2 linked regions of the Agarilytica rhodophyticola genome follow. The protein of the gene in region 1 binds, or shares a complex with, the protein of each later gene. Links are inferred from orthologs where the notes say so. Each region holds a gene or a part of one and is shown on either strand. Other genes may lie near its edges.

Region 1 (8,770 bases):
GAGTTAAATCTGGGCTTTATTAAGCGTATGCGACAGAAGATTCCCTATATTCGCTGTAAGATGGCGATGAGTGTGGATGGCCGCACAGCAATGGCCAGTGGTGAAAGCAAGTGGATTACTGGCCCCGATGCTCGTGCCGATGTGCATAAATTACGCGCGCGCAGCTGTGCCATAGTAACAGGGGTAGAGTCAGTCATTCATGATGATCCTGCACTTACGGTACGCTTGTCTGAGACTGAGCGCCAGCCGCTTCGCGTTATTGTTGATACACATAGTCGATGCCCGCTAAAGGCCGATATCCTCAATCAGCCCGGGAATACTATTATTGCTTGCGCTCAAGGAGAGGCTAAGGATGATGGGCGTAACTACTGGGAATTGCCGCAAAAGGATGGCCATATCAGCCTCTATGCCTTAGTGCGCAAGTTAGCTGATGAAGGATGTAATGAAGTACTGGTTGAAACAGGAGCGACCTTGGCTGGTGCGTTTGCTGCAGCCGGTTTAATTGATGAGTTTATTATTTATGTTGCGCCTAAATTAATGGGCAGTAGTGCACGTCCCTTATTTCATCTTCCGATTGATAAGATGCGCAGCCAGTTACCTCTATCCATTGAAGATATTCGTCGTGTTGGCGAGGATTGGCGTATTACGGCATATCCTGACCCAGAGGGGTAGCCATGATTGTGATGTGTGGTTATATAACGTTATATGGCTACGCTACTTTTAATCAAAGTTATTACTAAATAAAAAGTGAGTGTTAGATGTTCACGGGCATTATTCAAGCTATTGGTGAAATAGCGTCCATAGAGAAACGCAGTGGTGATGTCAGGTTGACGGTTTTCTCGTCATCTTTACCGTGGGACGACGTTGAGCTGGGCGACTCGATTGCCACTAACGGCGTCTGTTTAACGGCAGTAGCCTTCATTCCCCAAGGCTTTATCGCCGATGTTTCCGTTGAAACATTGGATTTAACAACAATAAAACATTGGCAAAAGGGCACTGCTGTAAACTTGGAAAAGGCCTTAACCCCCCAGTCTCGCCTCGGCGGTCATATTGTCAGTGGCCATGTGGATGGTATGGGAGAGGTGGTGAGTCGGGAAAAAGACGCGCGCTCAGAGCGCTTTAAATTGCGGGCGCCAAAAAGCTTAGCCAAATATATTGCTCATAAAGGCTCGATTACTATTGATGGCACCAGTTTGACAGTGAATGAGGTCGATGGCGATATATTCGATTTGAACATTGTTCCCCATACTTTAGATCACACTGTTATCGGCAGCTATAGCCCAGGCACACAAGTGAATTTAGAGGTGGATGTCATCGCACGTTACCTTGAACGGCTATTGATGGGAGATAAAGCAGCTGAATCCGGCACTGCTAGCCAAATGACTGAATCATTTTTGGCTCAACACGGTTACTTAAAATAGACGAATGTAAACGGTAAAACGTAATGACTATGGAACTCAATACAGTTGAAGAAATAATTGACGATATTCGCCAGGGAAAGATGGTAATTCTGATGGATGACGAAGATCGTGAAAATGAAGGCGATTTAGTCATCGCTGCACAGCAAGTGCGGTCTGAAGATATTAATTTTATGGCAACTCATGCTCGTGGACTGATTTGTTTAACCCTATCGGAACAACGTTGTAAGCAGCTGGGTTTGCCTCTAATGGTGGATGATAATCTCTCCGTCCATACCACTAACTTTACTGTTACTATCGAAGCGGCTGAAGGTGTGACAACAGGTATCTCTGCGGCTGACCGGGCGCGCACGGTAAGAGCTGCCGTTGCCGCCGAAGCTAAACCTCAGGATATCGTACAGCCGGGGCATATTTTCCCTATCATGGCACAGCAAGGTGGCGTGCTTACCCGGGCGGGGCATACAGAAGCTGGCTGCGATCTTGCGCGCTTCGCTGGCTATGACCCATCTGCGGTTATTGTTGAAATCATGAACGAAGACGGTACTATGGCGCGCCGGCCAGAGTTGGAAGTGTTTGCCAAAACCCACGGTCTCAAGATCGGTACTATTGCAGATCTTATTCATTATCGAATGCTCAATGAAAAGACGGTCACTTGTATTAATGAGCGACAGGTAACCACCCAGTATGGCGACTTTAATTTGATGACATATCAAAATTCAGCACATGATGAGCTGCATTTTGCGCTAGTAAAAGGTGATGTTAGCTCGGGTGAGCCGGTGATGGTGAGAGTTCATGTAGGCAATACCTCACGAGATGTGCTCACTATTCAGCGGGATGAACAAGACAGTGCTTCTTGGAACTTTCATCGAGCGATGCAGTGCGTTGCCGATGAGGGGCGTGGTGTGGTGGTGTTGATATGTCACAATGAAACGACCCATGAAATTGAAGACAGTATTGAGCGAGTATTGACCGGCAAACAAGCGCGCTTAAAGCAGGATATGTCCTATAAGCAAATAGGTGCTGGCGCTCAAATCTTAAAAGAGTTGGGTGTACAGAAAATGCGTTTAATGAGCGCACCTTTAAAGTTCAGTGCTATTTCTGGCTTCGACCTTGAAGTCACTGAATATATAAAACCTTAAATACTATTGGAATAAACGAGAAATACCCATGGCAATAAATGTAATTGAAGGTGATTTTAGTTCGGTAAGTGGTAAGTATGCGTTGCTTGTTAGCCGCTGGAATAGTTTTGTTGTAGAGCACTTAAAAGAAGGTGCAATCGATACTCTGCGTCGTCAAGGTGTTAGCGATGATGATATTGAAATTGTCTACGCCCCCGGTGCATTCGAATTTCCATTGGCAGCACAGAAATTAGCGCAAACCAAAAAATATGATGCCATTATTGCCTTAGGGGCCGTTATACGTGGTGGTACTCCTCACTTTGACTATGTGGCTGGTGAATGTACCAAGGGCCTTGCTCAGGTATCGCTGAACACTGGGTTGCCTATCACTTTTGGTGTTTTGACAGTGGATTCTATCGAGCAAGCAATCGAGCGCTCGGGCACTAAAGCTGGCAACAAAGGAGCCGAAGCTGCTCACACGGCACTGGAAATGGTGTCACTGTTGAAAAATATTTAATAAAAGAGAGAATTAATGAAAGTTTCTGCTGCAACCCGCAGTCGTGCGCGCCATTTTGCCATGCAGGCTATTTATCAATGGCAAATGACCAGCAATGCTATAAACGTTATTGAGGCTGAATATCATACCGACAATGATATGTCGAAAGTGGATGTTGAGTATTTCCATGAGATATTTCGCGGTGTGGCGATGAAGAAAACCACCTTAGATGAAATGTTTTCGCCATATCTCAAAGGCTTGCAGCTAGACAACGTTGACCCTGTGACTTTGTCGATCTTGCGCCTAGCGTGTTTTGAATTTAGCGATCGGATCGATGTGCCTTATCGCGTTGTGATTAACGAAGCGGTAAATATGGCGAAAAAATTCGGCGCAGCAGATAGTCACAAGTTCGTCAATGGTGTTTTAGACAAGGTGGCTCTAGATGTGCGTGCTACTGAAGTTAACGCAAAAGACACTAAAGCAAAGAAATAATGGTAAGCGCTCTCAACGCCAATCCTCTTGATGAATTTGCACTTATCGATCGCTATTTTAAGCGTTTGGTGGAGTCATCTCATGTGACACTGGGAATTGGTGATGACTGCGCACTTGTCGACATCCCACATGGCCATCAGTTAGCCTTTTCAATTGATACTCTGCTAGCTGATGTACATTTTTTTGCCAAAGCAAACCCCACTTATATTGCACACAGAGCATTATCTGTTGCCTTAAGTGATCTCGCTGCCATGGGAGCAGAACCCTTGTGCTTTACCTTAGCGCTATCCCTTCCTGAGGCTGATGAAAAGTGGCTTGCTAGTTTTAGTGAAGGCTTATTGGATTGTGCTAAGCGTTATAGCTGTCCTCTCGTGGGGGGCGATACAGTGCGTGGCCCCCTGTGTATTTCTATTCAGGTGCATGGAATTGTGCCGTCAGGCCAAGCTATGGTTCGCAGCGGTGCCGAAGCGGGTGATGGCATTTATGTAACAGGGAGTTTAGGTGATGGGGCTGCTGCTTTAAGTGCACTTAAAGGCAGTTTTTCTGTCAATGATTCAGCGGCCCAATACTTACGTCAGCGTTATTATCAGCCGATACCACAATTGGAGCTAGGGCAAAAACTGCGAGGTATTGCCAGTGCTGCGATCGATATTTCCGATGGTTTAGTGGCTGATCTAGGACATATTTGTCGTGCTAGTGGGAATAGTGGTGAGCTAGGCGCTGAACTTGATTTACAGGCTTTGCCAATTTCAGATGCAGTTTGTCAGCACACACAAGCTGAGCAGTGGCTAGAATGGGCACTTTATGGCGGTGATGATTATCAACTTTGCTTTACTGTTAGCCAGTCAAAGATTGCCAGCCTTGATCGTTTGATAGCAGATGAGAATTTTGCTATCAGCCGAATTGGAGAAATAACTCGGCAACAAGGAATTCGCTGCAGTGAGAGTGAGAAATTATTGAGCAAAAGCAATACGGGCTATAAACATTTTTAATGCCCAATAAGCAGGAAAAATACATACTATTAGAAAGTAGATGGTAGCTTACGGATATACCATGCGGTGGCTTAAGATCATGAAAAGATTATATTGGCTTGTTGGTCTCATTATATTTTGTGGTGCAATAGATGCCTATGCACAGGATAATATTGTTGTTACAGGCTTGCTCAAAAACATGGTTGTACTGGAGGTAAACGGTGTTCAGCGCACTATTCGTGCTGGAAAAACGTCACCAGAAGGTATCTTACTTGTCAGTGCTGATACAAAAAAGGCAATCGTTGAAATAGACGGAAAACGGCATACTCTTCAACTTTCACGACGGATTGGCGGTGTTAAATATTCTGCGCCAGCTAAAACTGTGGTTAGAATTCCCGGCGGTCGAGGGGGGCACCATTACACTCCAGGTAGAATTAATGGGCGATCTGTCAATTTCTTAGTGGATACTGGTGCGACGTCTCTATCACTTAATTCGATTATGGCAAAGAGTATTGGGATTAAATTTTCTTCGGGTAAGAAAATTAGTTTGCAAACAGCTAACGGTATTACTAGCGGCTATCAAGTCACCTTACAAAGTGTTGCTGTTGGAGATCTGAAATTAAGCAATGTTGAGGCGGTTGTTGTCGAAGGTCAGTATCCTGCTGAAATTTTACTGGGCAATTCCTATTTGTCGCGTGTTAATTTTAAAGTAGAAAGTGGTGTATTGATTTTAGAGTCGAAGTATTAGTTCTTAGTGAACTAATTTGTTAACGATATATTATTTTTACTGTATTTATAAAAGTATTTGAGGACGTTATTAGTGGCGGTTACATACGTCGAAACATCTAAATTGCCCACCCCTATGGGGACTTTTCAAATCCATGGGTTTATTGATGATGAAGATGGCAAAGAACATATTATTTTATCTATGGGCGATCTGGCCAGTGGTGAACCCACGTTGGTAAGAATTCATTCGGAATGCCTTACCGGGGATGCGCTTTTTAGTTTGCGTTGTGATTGCGGTGCGCAATTGCAAGCGGCGATGGAAAAAATTGCTGCAGAAGGACGAGGGGCTATTTTTTATCTAAGGCAGGAAGGCCGAGGTATTGGCTTAACAAATAAAATTCGCGCTTATCAATTACAAGATAATGGTGCCGATACTGTCGAAGCTAATGAGAAACTTGGCTTTGGCGCTGATATGCGTGATTATTCCATGTTAAAGCCTATGTTTGAAAAAGTGGGCATTACGCGCGTAAAACTTATGACTAATAACCCACGTAAGATTGCTGCGTTAAAAGACTTAAACGTTGAAGTTATTGAGCGACTCGCCCATGAGACAGGGCGTAACCCCCATAATGCAAATTATTTGGAAACTAAAAAAGGCAAGCTTGGGCATTTAATTGCTGGCGAAGATAAATAACGCCAATTAGTGGTTGCTGTCTGGCCCGTTGGATAATAATACTTTAATAAGGAAGCAATATGACTCTATATATCACTGGTTTATACGCAAGCTTAGCTTACTTGATTATTATATTCTTGGCTTTTCGAGTTATAAAATATCGAAGGGTCTTTAAAGTCGCTATTGGCAGTGGTAGTCAAAAGGAGTTGGATGTGGCTATTCGCTGCCATGCCAATGCGCTTGAGAATCTTCCATTGGCACTTATCTTACTCGCTTGTGCAGAGATAACGGGTCTTGCGAGCCTTTGGCTGCATTTGGCTGGCACAGTATTAATCATCAGTCGTATTGCCCATGCTCAGGGTTTAACTGTATCAAATGGAGGGGTTGCCAAAGGGCGTTTCTATGGCACTTTAGGAACATGGTTAACCATGCTGGCTTTAGCTGGTTTCAACATTTTCCAGTTTGTTGTACGTGGGATAAGTGGGTAAATCCTTTGATCCGATCTATCAGAGCTGGGTAAGGGAATTCCTTTACTTTTCTGTGGTCGATAGGTAAAGATTGAGAAAACTGTTTATCTTATATATCTATTGAGGGGCTTATATATTAAGCGTAAAGCAAATGATGTCTCGACTTACCGTTATATTCGCTCTATGTATAGGCTTTGTATTAGGGTGGTACGGACATGGAGTTCTTGCGCCGCCTCTTAATTCGCAACAAGCTCTTAACATTCCCACCTTTATTGACAATAAAGTTGATACGGTTACGCCATTTCATTCCCTTGCTGAGAAAAAGATTGTTGTTTTGGAGGCTGATGGGCATGAAAAAAATAACTCCCTTACTGGCGATGCTGAAAACCCAATACCTACACAAAGTACAACTGATATATCACAGGTTTTTGTCAAATATCTCGATAATAGAAACTATTTTGATGCTATTCAGTTTTTTCAGGAAGTAAATGACAGCGATCGTATTGCTGGTAATGCTCTAAAAAAGATTCTACTGACGCGCCTTAGTCTATTGCTCGAGCAAAACTTAGCAGAAGACTTTACCGAACTGGCTAACGCTTATTTGACAACTTACTATGAAGACTTAGATGTATTGTTGATGTTGGCTGAATTTAATCGCCAGACTGAGTACTATATTGAAGCTATAGGTGTATTTCAGCTAGCAAAGGAATATGCCTATTCTATAAAAGATAATGAAAAAGTTATTAAAGAATTTACCGAGTTTCTCAGCAAAGTTGATAAGTTTCTGAGTGAAAGTCTCAACTGGTACACATTGAGCCAGGTTTATTTGCAGGCAGATATTGTCGGTTTGCTATCACCCCAACAAAAATTTCGGCAAGCGCAGGTGGTGTTAGAAAATGGAGATCTCTATCACGCTAAGCAAATACTGTCCGATTTATCAAATGATTCCCGAGTTGCAGCTGACGTTAAGCAATTGTTAGCTAAAATAAATGATACGCCAAGCGATGGCTTGGCTGATACTAGCGATCGTTCGTCGCGCTTTTCAAGTGCTGTTGCGTTAAATCCACGTGGCAATCAGTACTTAATTGATATTTCATTAGGTGATAATACTTCTAGCACATTATTGATTGATACTGGAGCCTCTATGACAACATTATCACGTAGTGCTTTTGAAAACATAAGCCATGCGATTGATTATTCACACGCAGGATCGCGTATGTTTAGTACTGCTAATGGCTTAACTAAAGGTAGTGTGTATCGTGTTGACACTTTCACCATTGGTGACTTTGAAATTGCAGATACTCTCGTTGCCGTGCTTGACTTTGAAATGGGGGGAGGTGTGCATGGTTTATTGGGAATGAATATTTTAGGTAATTTCAAATTCCAAATAGAGCAGGATTCTCATCAACTTCTACTTGAACCTCGACAAAACTAAAAACTCTTTAGTCTTCAACCGATAGCAATTAGTGTTAACTGACACTTTTGCTACAGTGGCAATTCATTGAATTGTAGTGTTGTGTGCTCCGAATAAATCAGAATAGCCACGTAAAGCTTGTTGTTTAGCTTCACTTGGTGGCAATGAGTCAATCCAGTTTTTAGCACCTTCTGAGTCACCTTTATTCCAATTACTTGCAACCGCATAAGCAATGTTTGAGTGTAATTCTTCTGGATATTGATAAAGAGAAATACGTTCGTATTTAAAGTCATCTGAGTCTATACGGCTTGATGCCATGAAAGCCATTTCTTTATGACTCTCATAGGAACCTGAAGCATTATTAGTAATATCACTTGCTAGCAAGCTAAGTACTTTATTTGGGTCTACATAAACTAACGTGTTAAGTATTTGATGTTTTGCGATCTGAGCAAGTTCTCCTTCAAAAGATATCTCGCTCCAGTATAGGGCTTGTTCAGGATCAATTCGTGTATATTCAGATACATAGTTATAAACTAAACGCTGCTTGCGACTACTGCTTGGTAAACCTGCAATAGCATCGCCGGCAGCATGGAAGTCACTTTCCATGTAAATAGCAATAACATTATAAAAATATCCATCCATCATGTCGGATTCATCGTCAACCAAGTGCAGCCACTCCAAAGCCGCTTCTGGATCTATTTGCGCCCATTGAGTGAGCAGTTCGTTAATTCGTGTACTATTTTGATATAGGTCGTTAGAGTCGGAGTTAAACAGCTCGTCAAGGCTATCGACAAAACCATTATTCTCTATATTATTTGTAACGTTGCTAACGCCTAACTCAGTTTGATTAGAGCGAGTTTTTTCAGAGTGAAATGCTTGCATGTTTTTCTGTGTAGCATTTGCAGACAAGTTAGAGGCTGTATTTATTGGGTGATGGGGGTGAACGGGAGTCTCAAGAGACATTGACGTAATACCAAGATAAATGCCAACTGATG
Region 2 (8,439 bases), 800 kb from region 1 along the record:
CTGGATTTTATGGCTGCTACTCAAGCACTTTATGGTTGTGTGTTCAAAAAGTTAGGTGTGAAAGGGCAAGTAAGTTTTGGTGCGGATGGGGAATAAGAGGGTAATAGCAAGAAGCTAGTAGATAATCGCCATAAGCCATTGATAAGTTAACTCTAATGAAAGTTAGTAAAAGCGTGCTAAGCCTTAAAAAAGAATTCGCACTTATTAGTATCTGTGCTTTTTCTTCTCTAGCTTTTCCTTATCGGGCAGTGGCGAGTGTTGAAGAGGTGCACAGTAAAGTCAGCTATATCCAGAATTTGGTGGTTCCCCTGCAGCAGGGTGCTGCTAATATACTGCAAGTCTATAGTGATTATTACCAAGTTAATAACTTTGATCCTAAAAGACCTTTGTCCAAAAACTTAGTGAAGCGTTTAGAGAATGATATCAGTACTTTCTTCAGCAAGTATGATCAAGCTATCGAGCTGTCTGGCCCACTTATCTCTCCATCCAAAACGACAAGCTGCCAAGAATCTCTAACTAAGTTTGATCGACGTTTTGTTTCTTCCCTAAAGAAGCAGGCCAAAGATATAGAAACAGTAAAATATGGTATGCGAGATAACTTTGCCTATCTGTTTCTATCAACCGCACAAGGTTTATCATCCATTCTGATAAGCGATAGATGCCTATAAAATTGGGATCGGATAGCCTTTGCGCTCTGGCGCGATTTGTCATTTTCCTGCTGTATTCCTTATTTACTCTTTACGCTATCTTTCTTATATAGATAATCTTTCTTATATAGTAGAAGGAGCGGTAATTTCAGCTTCCAAATAAAAGTTAATAAACGAGGCTAAATCCTGCAGATTAGTTACTGCTTTGTTCCAAAAATGCATAATCATTAAATATCTGAATATTTAGTAGATAAGTGCTTGACACCTATAGGGCTTGTCATTATGATTGCGCCCTCATTTCAGGGGGGTATTTCGTATACTCTTAACTGATTGTTCTTTAAAAAGATTTGGAGTTTGGTTCAGATGCAGAATCAGCGTATTCGCATTCGATTGAAAGCATTCGATCACAAGTTGATAGATGCTTCAACACTAGAGATTGTAGATACCGCAAAGCGCACAGGTGCACAGGTAAGAGGTCCTATTCCATTGCCTACTCGCAAGGAGCGTTTTACCGTATTGATCTCTCCCCACGTAAACAAAGATGCGCGCGATCAGTACGAAATTCGTACTTATAAGCGTTTGCTCGACATTGTCGAGCCGACTGAAAAAACTGTAGATGCTTTGATGAAGCTAGATTTAGCGGCTGGCGTCGAAGTTCAAATTAGTCTGGGCTAAGGCTTCAGATCACAGCTAAAAGTTTAACTTTTAGTTTGTGTAACGCTCTGCAATGGGCGGCCATAGCGGGTAATAGCCCCGTACACTGAGAGGTTCACAATGACAATAGGTATAGTCGGCCGCAAAAGCGGTATGACCCGCATTTTCACAGATGAGGGAGCTTCAGTTCCAGTAACTGTAATCGAAGTATCTCCTAATCGCGTTACTCAAGTGAAAAGTATAGAAGTTGATGGTTACTCTGCTATTCAGGTTACAGCAGGCGAAAAACGTTCTTCACGAGTATCAAAATCAGAAAAAGGGCACTTTGCAAAAGCTAAGGCTGAAGCTGGCCGTGGTCTTTGGGAATTCAGAAATGAAGGCGAAGACTACCAGGTAGGCTCAGAAATAACTGTTGAGCTTTTCGAAGCTGGCCAAAAAGTAGATGTTACAGGTGTATCAAAAGGTAAAGGTTTTGCCGGTGGCGTAAAGCGTTGGAATTTCAGAATGCAAGACGCAACCCATGGTAATTCATTATCTCACCGCGCTCCTGGTTCTATTGGTCAATGTCAAACACCTGGCCGTGTTTTTAAAGGCAAGAAAATGGCAGGCCACTTGGGTGCTGAGCAGGTAACTACACAAAATCTTGAGATTGTGAAGATCGATGTTGAGCGCAGTTTGATTCTTATTAAGGGTGCTGTTCCCGGTGCTCCTGGTGGCGATGTGATGATTCGTCCTGCCATCAAAAAGCGTAACAACGGTTAAGTTTCCTAGGAGTCGACCATGGAATTAAATATTGCTACACCGCAAGGCGCTAAGGGTACCGTTGCAGTATCTGATGTCGCTTTCGGCAAAGAATTTAATCAAGACCTTGTTCACCAAGCGGTTATTGCTTATATGGCAGCTGCTAGACAGGGTTCTAAAGCACAAAAAACTCGTTCTGAAGTATCTGGTGGCGGCAAGAAACCTTGGCGTCAAAAAGGTACTGGTAGAGCTCGTGCGGGAACTATCCGTAGCCCTATATGGCGTTCTGGCGGTGTTACTTTCGCTGCTAAACCAAGAGATCACGAGCAAAAGTTCAACAAAAAGATGTATCGAGGTGCGCTTCGCTGCATCTTGTCTGAGTTAGCACGTCAAGAGCGATTAATTGTTGTTGAAGAGTTCACTGTAGACTCTCCAAAAACAAAAGGTCTTATCCAAAAGCTAGCTCAATACGATCTTTCGGACGTACTGATTGTTTCTGAAGATGTAAGCGAAAACTTATATCTAGCTTCACGCAACTTGCATAAGGTTGATGTGAGAGATGCAGCAGGTATTGATCCTGTAAGTCTTGTTGGCGCTGAGAAGGTATTAGTGACTGTTCCCGCGCTTAAAAAGCTTGAGGAGGCTCTCGTATGAACAAAGAGCGTTTATATAAAGTGATACTTTCACCTGTTATTTCAGAGAAGTCTACAATGGCTGCTGAAGTATCAAATCAGGTGGTTTTCAAAGTTATCTCTGATGCTAACAAAGCAGAAATTCATGCTGCTGTTGAAGAAATGTTCAGCGTTAAAGTAGATGACGTACGAGTATTAAATGTTAAAGGAAAGACAAAGCGTACTCGTTTCGGTATGGGTCGTCGTAGCGATTGGAAAAAAGCTTACGTACGATTAGCTCAAGGTCAAGAAATTGACTTTGCAACAGCGGAATAAGGAGCGATAAGATGCCGTTATTAAAACGTAAACCCACATCAGCTGGTCGTCGCTTCGTCGTTAACGTTGTTAGCCCAGATCTACATAAAGGTAAGCCTCATGCGCCTTTACTAGAAAAGAAATCAAAGTCTGGTGGTCGTAACAATGCCGGACGAATTACTACCCGCCATATTGGTGGTGGTCATAAACAACACTATCGTGTTATCGATTTTCGTCGTAATAAAGATGGTATCCCTGCGAAAGTAGAGCGTATTGAATACGATCCAAACCGCAGCGCACATATCGCTTTGGTATGCTATTTAGACGGTGAGCGTCGTTATATTATTGCTCCTAAAGGCGTTAAAGCTGGCGATAGAGTTGAGTCAGGTAACCTTGCTGCAATAAAAGTTGGCAATAGCTTACCCATCAGAAATATACCAGTGGGTAGTACTATTCACTGTGTTGAGCTTAAGCCCGGTAAAGGTGCGCAAATAGCTCGCTCTGCAGGTGCTTCTGTACAACTAGTGGCAAGAGAAGGCCAATACGCAACATTGCGTTTACGCAGTGGTGAAATGCGCAAAGTATTATCTGATTGTCGAGCAACTCTCGGTGAGGTATCGAATAGTGAGCACAACCTACGTTCACTAGGTAAAGCAGGTGCTTCACGCTGGCGTGGTGTTAGACCAACTGTTCGCGGTGTTGCAATGAACCCCGTAGATCACCCACATGGTGGTGGTGAAGGCCGAACTTCTGGTGGTCGTCACCCAGTTACACCTTGGGGCGTTCCAACTAAGGGTTATAAAACACGTAAAAACAAGCGTACTGACAATATGATTGTTAGACGTCGTAACAAGAAATAAATAGACGCTTAAGTAAAGAGGATATAACAGTGCCACGTTCGCTGAAGAAAGGCCCATTTATTGATCACCACTTACTTAAGAAAGTGGAGACGGCCGTTGAAAAAAATGACCGTAGACCTATTAAAACTTGGTCGCGTCGATCAATGATCATGCCTGAGATGGTTGGTCTTACTATTGCTGTACATAATGGTCGTCAACACGTGCCTGTGTTGATTAACGAAGAAATGGTTGGTCACAAGTTAGGTGAGTTTGCAGCTACTCGCACTTACCGTGGCCACGTCGCTGATAAAAAAGCGAAGCGTTAAGCGAGGGGCGATGATGGAAGTAGCAGCAAAATTACGCGGAGCTAATATCTCCGCACAGAAAGCACGATTGGTGGTGGATATGATCCGTGGCCAGTCTGTTGAAGAAGCTTTGGATGTTTTAACTTTCAGTACAAAAAAAGGTGCTGATTTAGTTAAGAAGGTACTTGAATCAGCAATTGCAAATGCTGAGCACAATGAAGGTGCCGACGTTGATGAGCTAAAGGTGTCCACAGTATTCGTGGATGAAGGGGTAACCATGAAGCGTATTAGGCCACGTGCTAAAGGGCGAGCAGATCGTATCCTGAAACGCACATGCCACATTACCGTTAAAGTAGCGGACGAGTAGAGAGCGAACTTATGGGTCAGAAAGTACATCCAACCGGGATTCGTCTTGGCATAGTTAAGAAGCACACGTCAACTTGGTATGCAAGTAAAGGCGACTATGCAGATAAATTGAATATAGACTTAAAAGTTCGTCAATATATTCAAAAGACTTTGGCTAATGCATCCGTTAGTCGAGTTGATATCGAGCGTCCTGCTAATACTGCACGTATAACAATTCACACGGCTCGCCCTGGTATTGTTATCGGTAAAAAAGGCGAAGATGTTGAGAAGCTACGCACTGAGCTTAGTAAGCAAATGGGCGTATCTGTTCACATTAATATCGAAGAGATTCGTAAGCCTGATTTAGACGCAACATTGGTTGCACAAAGTGTTGCACAGCAGCTTGAACGTCGCGTTATGTTCCGAAGAGCAATGAAGCGTGCTGTACAAAACGCTATGCGTCAAGGTGCAGAAGGTGTGAAGGTTCAAGTTGGTGGTCGTCTAGGCGGTGCCGAAATCGCTCGTAGTGAATGGTACCGTGAAGGTCGTGTACCGCTTCATACTTTGCGCGCAGATATCGATTATGCAACTGCAGAAGCTTCTACAACATATGGAATTATCGGTGTAAAAGTTTGGATCTTTAAAGGTGAAGTTATCGGTGGTATGGAAGAGGCTGAGCCTCCTGCAAATACCAAAAAGAAAGCCGCAAAATAAATCCAACTTTATAGAAAGTCGCAAAATACAAGCGACGTAGATAAAGTTCTTAAGAATTGAATTAAGGGTTAAGCAAATGCTTCAGCCAAAGCGAACAAAATTTAGAAAGCAAATGAAGGGGCGTAATCGCGGTCTATCTAATCGCGGTTCAAAAGTCAGCTTCGGTGAGTTTGGATTGAAATCCGTTGATCGCGGACGTATTACTGCTCGTCAAATCGAAGCCGCTCGTCGAGCAATGACCAGACACGTTAAGCGTGGTGGGAAAATTTGGATTCGAGTTTTTCCTGACAAGCCTATTACCGAAAAGCCTTTGGAAGTGCGTCAAGGTAAAGGTAAAGGTAATGTTGAATATTGGGTAGCCCAAATTCAACCTGGTAAAGTTTTGTATGAAATGGAAGGTGTTTCCGAAGAATTAGCTAGAGAGGCATTTGCTCTAGCGGCAGCGAAATTGCCTGTTAATACAACATTTGTGAAGCGGTCGGTAATGTAATGAAAGCGAAAGAACTCAACGAAAAATCTGTTGATGAGCTAAATGAAGAATTGTTAAATCAGTTGAAAGAGCAATTTAAATTTCGCATGCAGAAATCAACTGATCAATTAAATCAAACTCATTTGTTAAAGCAAACTCGACGAAACATTGCACGTATTAAAACTGTGCTTAATCAAAAGGCGGGTAATTAAGCATGGTAGATGAAAAGAAATTAGTGCGTACACTAACAGGTAAAGTTGTTAGTGACAAAATGGATAAATCCATAGTGGTTTTAATCGAGCGCCGAGTAAAACATCCCGTTTACGGAAAGTACATGAGTAAATCTTCAAAGCTTAAAGCTCATGATGAAAACAACGACTGTAAAATCGGTGATACAGTAACAATCGCTGAATCTCGCCCGCTTTCTAAAACAAAGTCTTGGGCTTTGGTAAACATAGAAGAGCGTGCGACACAAATTTAGTGTCGGTAGTCCTGAGAAGAGTTTTGGAGATAGACGATGATTCAAACACAAACATATTTGGACGTTGCCGACAATAGTGGTGCACGCCGTGTTATGTGCATTAAGGTTCTCGGTGGTTCACATCGCCGTTATGCCAGTGTTGGCGATGTAATTAAAGTTACCGTTAAAGAAGCGATTCCTCGCGGTAAAGTAAAAAAAGGTCAAGTGATGAAAGCCGTAGTTGTTCGCACTAGAAAAGGTGTCAGAAGACAAGACGGTTCTTTAATTCGCTTTGATGACAACGCTGCAGTGTTGTTAAACAACCAAGAAGCACCAATTGGTACTCGTATATTCGGGCCGGTAACTCGCGAGCTTCGCAGTGAAAAATTCATGAAAATTATTTCATTGGCGCCAGAAGTGCTGTAGGGCGAGAGGGTTTAGATAATGCGTAAAATTAAGCGAAACGACGAAGTGATAGTTATCGCAGGTCGTGATAAAGGCAAACGTGGCAAGGTGAACCGCGTATTGGCTGACAATCGTTTGATTGTTGCTGGTGTTCAAATGATTAAGAAACACCAAAAGCCAAATCCACAGTTGGGTGTATCTGGCGGGATAATCGAGAAAGAAGCACCAATCCATGTTTCAAATGTGGCAATTTTTAATCCAACTACGAAGAAAGCTGATCGTGTTGGCATTAAATTGTTAGAAGATGGGAAAAAAATTCGGGTCTTCAAATCTAATGGCGAGTCAATTGACGCCTAATTAGATTTCGATTTCAAAGTTAATATATAACAGCCAAATTGAGTAAAGAAAATGGCCAGGCTTAAAGAACTGTACACAAAAGAACTCGCTTCCAAGCTAAAAGAGGAACTGGGTCTAAGTAATGTGATGGAAATACCTCGCATTACTAAAATCACCATAAATATGGGTGTTGGTGAAGCTATCGCGGATAAAAAAGTACTTGAGAATGCAATTGCCGATATGGAAAAAATTGCAGGTCAAAAGCCGGTAGTAACCAAAGCTCGTAAGTCTATAGCAGGTTTTAAAGTTCGCGAAGGATGGCCGATTGGCTGTAAAGTAACTTTGCGTCGTGAAAAAATGTACGAGTTTTTAGATCGATTAATCAGTATTTCTATTCCTCGTATTCGTGACTTTCGTGGTATTAGCCCTAAACAATTTGATGGTCGTGGAAACTTCTCAATGGGTGTAAATGAGCAAATCATTTTCCCTGAGATCGATTACGACAAAGTTGATAAGTTACGCGGGCTCGACATTTGCATTTCTACAACTGCAAAAAATGACGATGAAGGTCGAGCATTATTAAAAGCGTTTAGCTTTCCATTTAAAGGTTAGGAATTAAACAGGTATGGCTAAGAAATCAATGATAGCTCGCGAAGTTAAGCGTGCAAAAAATATTGCCAAATATGCACAAAAGCGTGCTGAGCTAAAAGAGATCATCAATGGTGTTGAATCAAGTGATGATCAAGTGTGGGAAGCAATGTTGAAATTACAAAAACTTCCGCGCGACTCCAGCTCTTCTAGGCAACAACGTCGTTGTCGAGTAACTGGACGGCCACACGCTGTTTATAGAAAGTTTGGTTTATGTCGAAACAAATTACGTGAAGCCGCTATGCGCGGTGATGTACCTGGCTTAGTTAAAGCAAGCTGGTAAGCTACAGACGTAAGTAGGAGCAAAGTTTATGAGCATGCAAGACCCATTAGCAGATATGCTAACCCGGATTAGAAATGCGCAGATGGTTGGCAAGACTAGTGTTACTATGCCTTCATCGAAGTTAAAAAAGAGTGTTGCTGAGGTGTTGGTAAAAGAAGGTTATGTCGCCTCTTTTTCTGTATCTGAAGGCACAAAGCAAGAGCTTACCATTGAGTTGAAATACTTCGAAGGTAAGCCTGTTATAGCGGAAATTGATCGCTACAGCCGTCCAGGCTTGCGAGCATACGCTGGTAAAGACGAGTTACCTTCAGTAAGAGGTGGCTTGGGTGTCGCAATCGTTTCAACAAGTAAGGGCGTAATGACAGATCGTGCTGCTCGCTCTGCTGGTGTTGGCGGCGAAGTGCTTTGCACCGTTTTCTAATAGTGTCTTGTTGAACAGGTTTTTGGCGAGTAATTAGTTATGTCACGAATTGCAAAAAGTCCGGTTGATTTACCTGATGGCGTTGATATTAAAATCAATGGTAAGGAAATCACTGTTAAGGGCAAGAAGGGTACCTTGTCTTTAGTAATAAATAACGATGTTGATATCAAGCAGGAAGATAATGTACTTACTTTCTCTTCCACTAATGCTAGTAAGCAAGCGATTGCTTTAACAGGTACAACTCGT

The links.
Region 2: the proteins of nusB (region 1) and rpsJ are in contact, whole or in part, in a solved structure (PDB 3D3B), measured with the Escherichia coli proteins. The link is inferred for Agarilytica rhodophyticola from one-to-one orthologs.

Annotation. Positions count from the first base shown.
Region 1 is NZ_CP020038.1:5,969,348-5,978,117, reverse strand. Bases 1,800-4,796 are described here. They hold nusB (transcription antitermination factor NusB), read left to right. Parts: upstream 1,800-3,068; coding sequence 3,069-3,524; downstream 3,525-4,796. Other genes in these bases: BVC89_RS24685 (retropepsin-like aspartic protease family protein), read left to right, coding at 4,596-4,796; thiL (thiamine-phosphate kinase), read left to right, coding at 3,524-4,516; ribH (6,7-dimethyl-8-ribityllumazine synthase), read left to right, coding at 2,586-3,053; ribBA (bifunctional 3,4-dihydroxy-2-butanone-4-phosphate synthase/GTP cyclohydrolase II), read left to right, coding at 1,800-2,557. Outside these bases: bifunctional diaminohydroxyphosphoribosylaminopyrimidine deaminase/5-amino-6-(5-phosphoribosylamino)uracil reductase RibD, read left to right, coding at 1-672; BVC89_RS24710 (riboflavin synthase), read left to right, coding at 759-1,421; more of ribBA, read left to right, coding at 1,451-1,799; more of BVC89_RS24685, read left to right, coding at 4,797-5,243; ribA (GTP cyclohydrolase II), read left to right, coding at 5,316-5,915; BVC89_RS24675 (MAPEG family protein), read left to right, coding at 5,975-6,382; BVC89_RS24670 (retropepsin-like aspartic protease family protein), read left to right, coding at 6,513-7,796; BVC89_RS24665 (hypothetical protein), read right to left, coding at 7,860-8,770. UniProt on the Escherichia coli protein: Part of the processive rRNA transcription and antitermination complex (rrnTAC). The complex forms an RNA-chaperone ring around the RNA exit tunnel of RNA polymerase (RNAP).
Region 2 is NZ_CP020038.1:5,170,070-5,178,508, reverse strand. What follows is about bases 1-2,666. They hold rpsJ (30S ribosomal protein S10), read left to right. Parts: upstream 1-1,010; coding sequence 1,011-1,322; downstream 1,323-2,666. Other genes in these bases: rplD (50S ribosomal protein L4), read left to right, coding at 2,082-2,666; rplC (50S ribosomal protein L3), read left to right, coding at 1,422-2,063; BVC89_RS21555 (hypothetical protein), read left to right, coding at 156-668; BVC89_RS21560 (hypothetical protein), read left to right, coding at 1-96. Also shown: more of rplD, read left to right, coding at 2,667-2,696; rplW (50S ribosomal protein L23), read left to right, coding at 2,693-2,989; rplB (50S ribosomal protein L2), read left to right, coding at 3,001-3,828; rpsS (30S ribosomal protein S19), read left to right, coding at 3,858-4,133; rplV (50S ribosomal protein L22), read left to right, coding at 4,147-4,479; rpsC (30S ribosomal protein S3), read left to right, coding at 4,491-5,171; rplP (50S ribosomal protein L16), read left to right, coding at 5,248-5,661; rpmC (50S ribosomal protein L29), read left to right, coding at 5,661-5,852; rpsQ (30S ribosomal protein S17), read left to right, coding at 5,855-6,121; rplN (50S ribosomal protein L14), read left to right, coding at 6,158-6,526; rplX (50S ribosomal protein L24), read left to right, coding at 6,545-6,862; rplE (50S ribosomal protein L5), read left to right, coding at 6,914-7,453; rpsN (30S ribosomal protein S14), read left to right, coding at 7,467-7,772; rpsH (30S ribosomal protein S8), read left to right, coding at 7,801-8,193; rplF (50S ribosomal protein L6), read left to right, coding at 8,233-8,439. UniProt on the Escherichia coli protein: Involved in the binding of tRNA to the ribosomes. Part of the processive rRNA transcription and antitermination complex (rrnTAC). The complex forms an RNA-chaperone ring around the RNA exit tunnel of RNA polymerase (RNAP).